DNA from 2 places in the Thioalkalivibrio sp. AKL9 genome. Region 1 is predicted to be linked to the other one. Evidence: predicted binding sites of a transcription regulator. Region 1 holds the regulator's gene; the other holds the start of a gene.
What was found. Region 1 encodes FliA, which starts transcription of late flagellar genes. Its sites were predicted from a motif close to GCTAAAGTTNNNNNNNNNNCNGCCGATA; they were not measured.
Positions count from the first base shown of each region.

Region 2: D573_RS0102250 (flagellin) is a predicted target of FliA. The motif match lies at 1,773-1,800, and genes of this name have one in related genera.

Region 1 is NZ_KB905104.1:150,509-154,718, forward strand. It holds gene D573_RS0102865 (chemotaxis protein CheA) at 1-496, opposite strand, end outside; gene D573_RS0102870 (protein phosphatase CheZ) at 541-1,317, opposite strand; gene cheY (chemotaxis response regulator CheY) at 1,413-1,793, opposite strand; gene D573_RS0102880 (RNA polymerase sigma factor FliA) at 1,835-2,602, opposite strand; gene D573_RS0102885 (MinD/ParA family protein) at 2,599-3,423, opposite strand; gene flhF (flagellar biosynthesis protein FlhF) at 3,410-4,210, opposite strand, start outside.
Region 2 is NZ_KB905104.1:13,773-17,982, reverse strand. It holds gene D573_RS14895 (flagellar protein FlaG) at 1-228, opposite strand, end outside; gene D573_RS0102250 (flagellin) at 303-1,694, opposite strand; gene D573_RS0102245 (nucleotidyltransferase family protein) at 2,361-2,660, shown strand; gene D573_RS0102240 (hypothetical protein) at 2,657-3,154, shown strand; gene D573_RS0102235 (YIP1 family protein) at 3,696-4,210, opposite strand, start outside.

The DNA of each region.
Region 1 (4,210 bases):
CCTCCCCGCCGCCCACCATGGCGTCGCCGGGGGCCGAGGCCTGTGGCTCGGGGACGGGCTCCGGTTCAGGCGCGGGCGGCGCCGTGGTGGTATCTCCGGCCACGTCTTCGTTTTTTGCCATGCGCCGCAGGTCCTCGACCACCGCGGCATCGGCGGGGGTCGGGTCCACGCCGGAGCGCAGATCCCCGAACATGACGTTCAGGGAGTCCAGCACGCGGAGCATGGTGTCCATCAGATGGCTATCGGCCCGGCGCTCGCCGTTGCGCAGCAGATTGAAGACGTCCTCGGCGTGATGACACACCGTCACCAGCGGATCCAGGCTCAAGAACCCGGCGCCCCCCTTGATGGTGTGGAAGCTTCGAAAGACCGCATTCAACAGATCCCGATCGTCCGGATTCTGTTCCAGGTCGATGAGTTGCTCGTTGAGCCCCTCCAGCAGTTCCCCGGCCTCGATCAGGAAGTCCTGAAGGATTTCGTCATTGGGGTCGATGGCCATTCAGTCTCTCCGGTCCCGTGGCGCCAGTCGTATGGGGGGCACTGCTAGAAGCCCAGGCTTGATAGCAGATCGTCCACCTCGTCCTGTCCTTGAACGACATCTGCGCTGGAATCTTGAGTCTTGGGCACACTGGGGCCGTGGCCCTTGCGGTCCGCCTCGCGGTCTTCTTCGCCACGCTCCAGGGACGCTTCGGCCGCTTCGACCTGCTCCATGCGCCCGCTGGAGAGCCGAATCAGGGTAACGAGGTTCTCTTCGAGGTCGGTCACCAGCTGGATCACGCGGCGAATCACCTGGCCGGTAATGTCCTGATAACTTTGTGCCATCAACACCTCGGAGAGCAGCCGCCGCAATTCCTCGGCGTCCTCGCCCGCCTGCCCGAAAAAGCTGTCCAGCTCACGCGCGAAATCGCGGAATTCGTCCACCGAGAGCTGCCGGTTGCGAAAGCGCGTCCATTTGGCGGTCAAGTCGGCCGCCTGCTGGCTGAACGACTCGGCGATCGGCAGGCTCGACTCGATGGCGCCCATCGTGGCGTGCGCGGCCTGCTCGGTCATGGTGACCACGTAGTTCAGGCGTTCCTTCGCATCCGGGATCTCCGCCTGGGTCAGCTCTACCAGACGCGAGTCGCCACGGAAGCTTTGCAAGGCCTCGTGAAGGTCGCGCGTCAGCTTGCCCAGTTCGTCGAAGAGCTCGCGGTCGTATGGACGCGCTAGATCCTGCACCAGCGCGCGTGCCGCCGCGTCGTCGCCCGCCTCGAGCGTCTGCACCAGTTGCCGGGCCAGCTCGAGCTGGCCGTCGCGTGGGGGGTGTTCCTGTTCAGTCATGAGGAGCCTCTTGCTGGTACGGCGCCGAAGGAGCCGGGTCACGTCCACCCGCGCAAGCGAGACGGACGTCGTCCGTATTAATCACTGGGCGATGCTTAGCCCTGTGCTTCAATACGTTCGAAGATCTTGTCGATCTTTTCCTTCAGCGTTTCGGCGGTAAACGGCTTGACCACGTAACCGTTCACACCTGCCTCCGCAGCCTCCACGATCTGGTCGCGCTTGGCCTCGGCCGTCACCATCAGCACCGGCATCGACTTCAGGTTGGCATCCGCCCGGACGGCCTTCAGCAGGTCGATGCCCGGCATGTTGGGCATGTTCCAGTCGGTAATCAGGAAGTCGAAGTCACCATTTTGCAGCATCGGCAGCGCGGTGCTGCCGTCGTCGGCTTCCTGCGTATTATTGAAGCCAAGATCGCGCAAGAGGTTCTTGATAATGCGCCGCATCGTGGAAAAATCGTCCACGATGAGAATTTTCATTCCCTTGTCCACACGTCACTCCGGGATTCGTAAGGTGAGTTTTAGAATAACTGCAAAGCCGCGCCGTCTTCGAGCCACGACCCCATGCGCGCGCGCAGCCGGATGACCGCCTGGCTGCGAATCTGGCTCACGCGCGACTCGGTCACGCCCAGAACAGCCCCGATCTCGCGCAGATTCAGTTCTTCGGTGTAATACAGCGACAGCACCAGGCGTTCGCGTTCAGGCAGATCCCCAAGGGCCTCGGCCAACTCCTCGCGAAACTCGCCAGCCTCAAGGCTACGCGACGGAGAGACTTCCTGCCCCTCGATCACACGATCGGCCCCGTCATCCCCGCCACCCAGATCGTCCAGCGCAAACAGATGGGCCCCGGCGTGGTCCTTGAGCATGTCGTAATAGTCATCGATCGCCACGTCCAGCTCGGCCGCCACTTCGCTCCCACGCGCCGCACGCCCCTCGCGGGCCTCGACACTCTGGATCGCGGCGGCAATACGCCGGCTGTTGCGATGCACCGAACGCGGCGTCCAGTCACTGCGACGCAATTCGTCGATCATCGCACCGCGGATGCGGATTCCGGCGTAGGTGGCAAAGGTCGCCCCCTGCCCGCCCTCGAACTGCCGCGCCGCCTCCAGAAGGCCGATCATGCCGGCCTGGATCAGATCATCGACCTGGACCGAGGCCGGCAGACGGGCCATCAGGTGGTGCGCGATGCGATGCACCAGTTCAACGTGATCGGCAATCAACTTCTCGTGTCCACCGGTCGCGGTGGACGTCGCCTGGTAGCCGGAAAGTCGATTACGCGTCGTCATCATGCACTCTGCAGCATTCGTTCCACGAAGAACCCGACGCCCCCGTGGTCACCCCCACCAACCGGCCAACGGTCCACCGTGCGTGCCAGTTCGGCAAACGCCTTGCCGGCCGGACTGCCGGGATACTGCTGAACCACCGGTGCCCTTTTCTGCACGGACTTGCGCAGATGTTCGTCCATCGGGATATAGCCGGCCAGATCCAGGACCACCTCCGGCAGGTAATTGCCACAGACGGTATTGAGTTTCTGCATCAGCCGCTCCGCACCCTCGCGTCCGCTGACCATGTTGGTGACCATGCGGAAACGCCGCAGCCCGTGGTCACGATGCAGCACCTTGATCAGGGCATAGGCATCGGTAATCGAAGCCGGCTCGTCGCAGACCACCACAAGGGTCTCCTGTACCGCCCGGCAGAACGAAGTCACCGACTCCTGCAGGCCTGCAGCAGTGTCCACGATCAGGACATCCAGCGGCTTGCGGTAGGCGCTGAAGGCATGGATCAAACCCGCGTGCTCGGCCGGCGTGAGATTCGCCATCGCCGCGATACCGGAGGCCGACGGGACCACCTTCACCCCGTCCGGCCCCTGAACCAGGACATCGTCCAGGCTGTCCACCGCGCCGGTCACCAGGTCGTGCAGGGTGCGCTCCGGGCGCATCCCGAGCAACAGGTCCACGTTGGCCAGGCCCAGATCCGCATCGAACAGCATCACCTCGCGGCCCAACCGGGCCAGGCCGACCGCCAGATTGACCGACACGTTGGTCTTGCCCACGCCGCCCTTGCCCGAGGCGACCGCAATGACCTTCAACGGCTTGTTAGTGCGTGGCATAACGCCCCTTTCCAACCGGCTGAATCAGTTCCAGTGTGGCCGGCTCGGCCCCCTGCGCCGGGCGCAGCGGCGAGCGCGAGCGTCGCGGCGCTTCCATTTCGGCCAGCCGTTCGGCGGCCCAGGTCTCGCGGGCATTGCCACCCGCCCGCGCACCCTCGGCATCGTCGTCCAGTGCCAGGCGGGTCAGATACCCCGTATCGACCCGGTGAAAATCCTCGGCGATGCGCTGGCCATCGCTTACGAACCCAAGCCCCAGGTGCTGGTCCAGCAGGACCGACAGGACCTCGCCCAGCTGTTCTGCCTCGTCCAGTTTGGTCAGCACTAGCGCCGAGGGATCCGCCTTGCGAAACGCGTCCAGCACCCGCCGCAAGGTACTGCCCTGGGTCGTGGCCGACACAACCAACCAGCTCTCGGCACGAATATCCGGCGGCAGATGCGCGAACAGCGACTCCTCCTCCACCGCGCGCGGCGCCTGCCCGGCGGTATCCACCAGGATCAGGTGGCCATCGTCCACGCGCCGCGCCAGATCGCGCAGCTCGCGCGCATTCTGCAGCACGCGCACCGAGATCCCCGCCATCTGCGCAAAGGCTTGCAGCTGCCGTGTGGCACCGATGCGCTGGCTGTCCAGGGTCACCAGCGTAACCGAATCCGGTCCCATCCGACGGATCTGGCGCAACGCGATCCGTGCCAGCGTGGTGGTCTTGCCGACACCGGTCGGCCCCACCATCGCCAGCAGCCCGCCCTCGTCCAGGATCGCCGGGCGATGCGTGGCAATCGCACCCGAAAG
Region 2 (4,210 bases), 140 kb from region 1:
GATCGACTCGACCACCTGATTGACCTCGTCCATATCCATGGCCTCGATCGCCGGTCCGGTGGAACCACGAGCCGTTGATTCCGTATTACTGTCCGCACGAACCACGGCCTCCGGCCGCCCTTCGCCACGAACAAGACCCGCGCCGGAACCAGGAGCCTTGGCCCCCTCGCCCCCGCGCGGGTTCACTGCCACCAGCGGTGATGTGATATTGCCGATTCCATCACTCATATCGCTGTCCTCTTCAGAAGGAGAGGATGGCGCTCGCGCCATCCTCCCTCAACCAGAAGCCCGAGTGATCGAGCTTACTGCAGCAGGGCCAGCACGTTCTGCGGAACCGCGTTGGCCTGCGACAGCACCGAGGTACCCGCCTGCTGCAACACCTGGGCGCGGGTCAGCTCGGCCGTCTCGGAAGCGAAGTCGGCATCCATGATCCGCGAACGGGCGGCGGACAGGTTTTCCGACGAGATCTCCAGGTTCGAGATAGTGCTCTCGAAACGGATCTGGACCGCACCCAACTCGGAACGCAGGTTGGAGACCTGCTGCAGAGCGGCGTCAATGGTCCCGATCGTCTGCGTGGCGTCCTCGCGGGTGAGCACGCTCACGTCGGCAATCGCATTATCTTCCACGGTGCCGCCCAGACCAAGCAAAGCCGCATCATCACCCCCTACGACAATCCCGTCGGAGACCCCGGCTTCGAGGTTGATGGCGCGAACGAATTCCTGCTCACCATCAGTGTCATCAAAACCACCGATCGCGCCGCCGTCGCCAGAGACGGTGACTTCAAAGGTGAAATCATCATCCGATGACAAAATCAGCTGGTCATTATCATTAACCGTAGCCGTAACGCCCGTCACACCCGACTCCGCATTGATTAGCGTCGCCGCGGTGTTTACATCGTCATCTTGGCCGATGGTGATCTCTTCACCATTGATTTCAACGGTCATATCGCCGGCAGTAGACGTCGAGAAGGCAAGTGGATCCGTCTCGACGGAATCCGCGCGTGAGGCTGTCACACCACTGTCATCTGAAACCGCGTTGATTGCCGCAACGATGTCATCGAACGATTCAACGTCCGCCAGGTTCACCCCGACCTCGTTCAAGGTCAGGTCGTTATTCAGTGCGCCGAAGGCACCATCGTCTTCCAAATCCGCTAGATTAACGGTCTCGCCACCCAGAAGAGACTCGCCAAGCTGGCTCGTGCGAGAATCCACTCCATCGACTGAGATGGTCTGACCCTGGTTCGCGCCCACCTGGAACACCAGATCCTCCAGCTCACCGTTGAGGATATTTTCACCGTTGAACTCGGTGGAATTGGCAACGCGGTTGATCTCTTCAACGAGTTGGTTGACTTCGTTGTTCAGCGCTTCGCGATCGGAGGCAGAGTTGGTATCGTTGGCCGCCTGCACCGCAAGTTCGCGGATGCGCTGCATCGCATCGCCAACCGTACCAAGGGCGCCCTCAGCGCTCTGTGCGAAAGAGATGCCGTCATTGGCATTTCGTACGGCCTGGTTCAGGCCGCGAATCTGCGAGGTGAAGCGCTCGGAAATCGCCAGACCAGCCGCGTCATCCTTGGCGCTGTTGATACGCAGGCCCGAGGACAGACGTTCCAGGCTCTGGGCCAGCGCGCCCTGAGAGTTGCTCAGGTTGCGCTGGGCGTTCAGGGAAAGAACGTTGGTGTTAATTACTTGGGACATGATCGCTCTCCTGTAGAGTCGTTCGTCACCGCCTCGGGCGGTTCTGGTGAACGGGTTGATCCCCGCTCTCAGAAGCCTTAACGACCCTCACCCAGGAACCTTTAGCCCTTCATCGAAATTTTTTTCGACCGGCGGCAATTCCTTGCCGCCCCCCGGTTCCTCCGGTCGTGGACCCGTAACGCCTCACACCGATGCCCAGCCGTTATCCGGACCGCACTCCGCCCACCATGGCCTTCTCGGTCATCCCGGCCGCAGCCCCTGTCCGTCATCCCGGCCGTAGCGAAGCGAAGAGCCGGGATCTCCTCACGCGCGAACGCCCCGACGTCTGCGCCACCCCAAACGACGGAGATCCCGGATAACCGCTGCGCGGTTTCCGGGATGACTCGGGTGGCGGGACCGCACGGAAACGAGGGCCGCGACCCGGCCGCTCAAGGGTGGCGATTACATCCCGTCATTGCGAGGAGCCGCAGGCGACGTGGCAATCGGCTGGCAGGGCGCAAGGCGTTTTAAACCAGCACTCTGCTTGTCCCGAGCGATTGCTTCGTCGCTGCGCTCCTCGCAATGACAGAGGTGGTGGATTCGCGACTGGTTCGCGGGCTGACGGTGGTGGAGGTCGGAGGTGAGACGGTTCGGGTATATGCCCCAGGGCCTTGATATACTTGAGCGATGCGCCTGACCGACGAACAACAGACGATCATCCGCGAGGAAGTGCGCCGTGCATTCGGGCCGGATGCTCGCGTGAAGCTGTTCGGCTCGCGCGTGGACGATGCCGCGCGTGGTGGTGACATCGACCTCTACATCGAGGCGGACGGCACACCGGATGAGCTGCTGGACCAGGAACTGCGCCTGTACGTGGCACTGCAACGCCAACTGGGCGAACGCCGTGTGGATATCGTCGTGCATCCGCGCGGCGCGCCGCCCCGCCCCATTGATTCGCATGCCGACCGCACGGGTGTCGCCCTGTGACCGCCACAACGCCACAGCAACGACTCGCCCGGCTCATTGATCTAGTTGATCGCGAGGACGAGCACCTGCTCGCCGTGCGCGAACGCCTGCTGGAAGGCGATTGCACAGTCGGTCCCGAACGCGTTCAGGGCATCCTTGCCACGGACACCGGGGTCGATCGCCTGGAGTCCTTCGGCGCGAAGTTCGGCCGCATGCAGGACACGATCATGGACAAGCTCGTCCCCACGTTTCTTGCCTGCGCCGGGGAAAACACGGGCCCGGCCATCGACAACCTGTCACGTCTGGAGAAGCTCGCCCTCATCCAGGACGCCGACGCCTGGCTACAAATGCGCCAGCTGCGCAACCGCCTGGTCCATGAATACATGGAGAGGCCCGCCGACCTGGCCCCGGCCCTCCAACGCGCCTGCCGCTTCACCGACCAGATGCACGCCGACTACCAAGCACTGCGCACCTACGCGCAGGATCACCTGAAGATCGGACCGGCTGGCCTTTAAGATCTCAAAGCCGCTGGCTATCCCTCGCCTCATCCCGACCGCCCCGACTACTCGAGCCCGGCCGCACCGCCCCCCTTCCCGGCATCACGGCCGCAGCGCTCGCCTTCTCGTCACCCCGGCCGTAGCGAAGCGAAGAGCCGGGATCTCCACACGCGGGAACGGCTCGATGTCAGTGCCAGCTCCAACGGCGGAGATCCCGGATAACCGCTGCGCGGTTTCCGGGATGACGGGGGCTGGTGGTTATTCCGAGGGTTGGGTGGTCACTCCAAACGTGCGTGTATCCATCCAGCCCGCATCCCCTGGCCTTTGTCCCGGCGGGCTACCCCCTCACCGTCACCTCGGCAGCAGCGCTCCCCTTACCGTCATCCCGGCCGTAGCGGAGCGGAGAGCCGGGGTCTCCATACGCGGGAACGGCCCGAGTCAGTGCCAGATCCAACGGCGGAGATCCCGGATAACCGCTGCGCGGTTTCCGGGATGACGGGGTGTGTGCGCGGCGACTGGTGTAACGGTCACAGGCGCGGATTGTCATGGCTGGCGCGGGCTAGAGCAGCCAGGTGGTGCCGATGCGGTGGTCGGGGGTGGCACCGGGGATCAGGTCCATCAGGAGCCAGCCGAAGATGAGGGTGATGAAGGCGCCGCAGAAGATGGTGGCGACGAACAAGCCGATCCGGTTGCCGCGGCGCAGGCCGATGATCTCGCGCAGAGACCAGTAGAGCAGCCAGAGGGAATACAGGATCAGCAACAAGGCGATGCCGTTGCCCCAGGGCCAGGGGAACGCCGCGACCACCTTGCCGACCCAGGCGGGCAACAGCCCGACCGTGACGGCGAGCATCGCCCGGTCCGGATGCGAGTAGCCCTGGAACAGCTCGGTCAGGTAGTGCGCGGACCAGGCCATCCCCAGCACCCCGATGCTCATCGCCAGCACGCTGTAGACGGCAAAGCCCCAGGCACCCGGCATGGCCTCGGGCGGCAGGCCGGTCGGGATCACCAGGTAAAGCCATTGGCTCGCGACCACGCTCACCAGCAGCACCGGCAACGCCAGCCAAAGGAATGTCT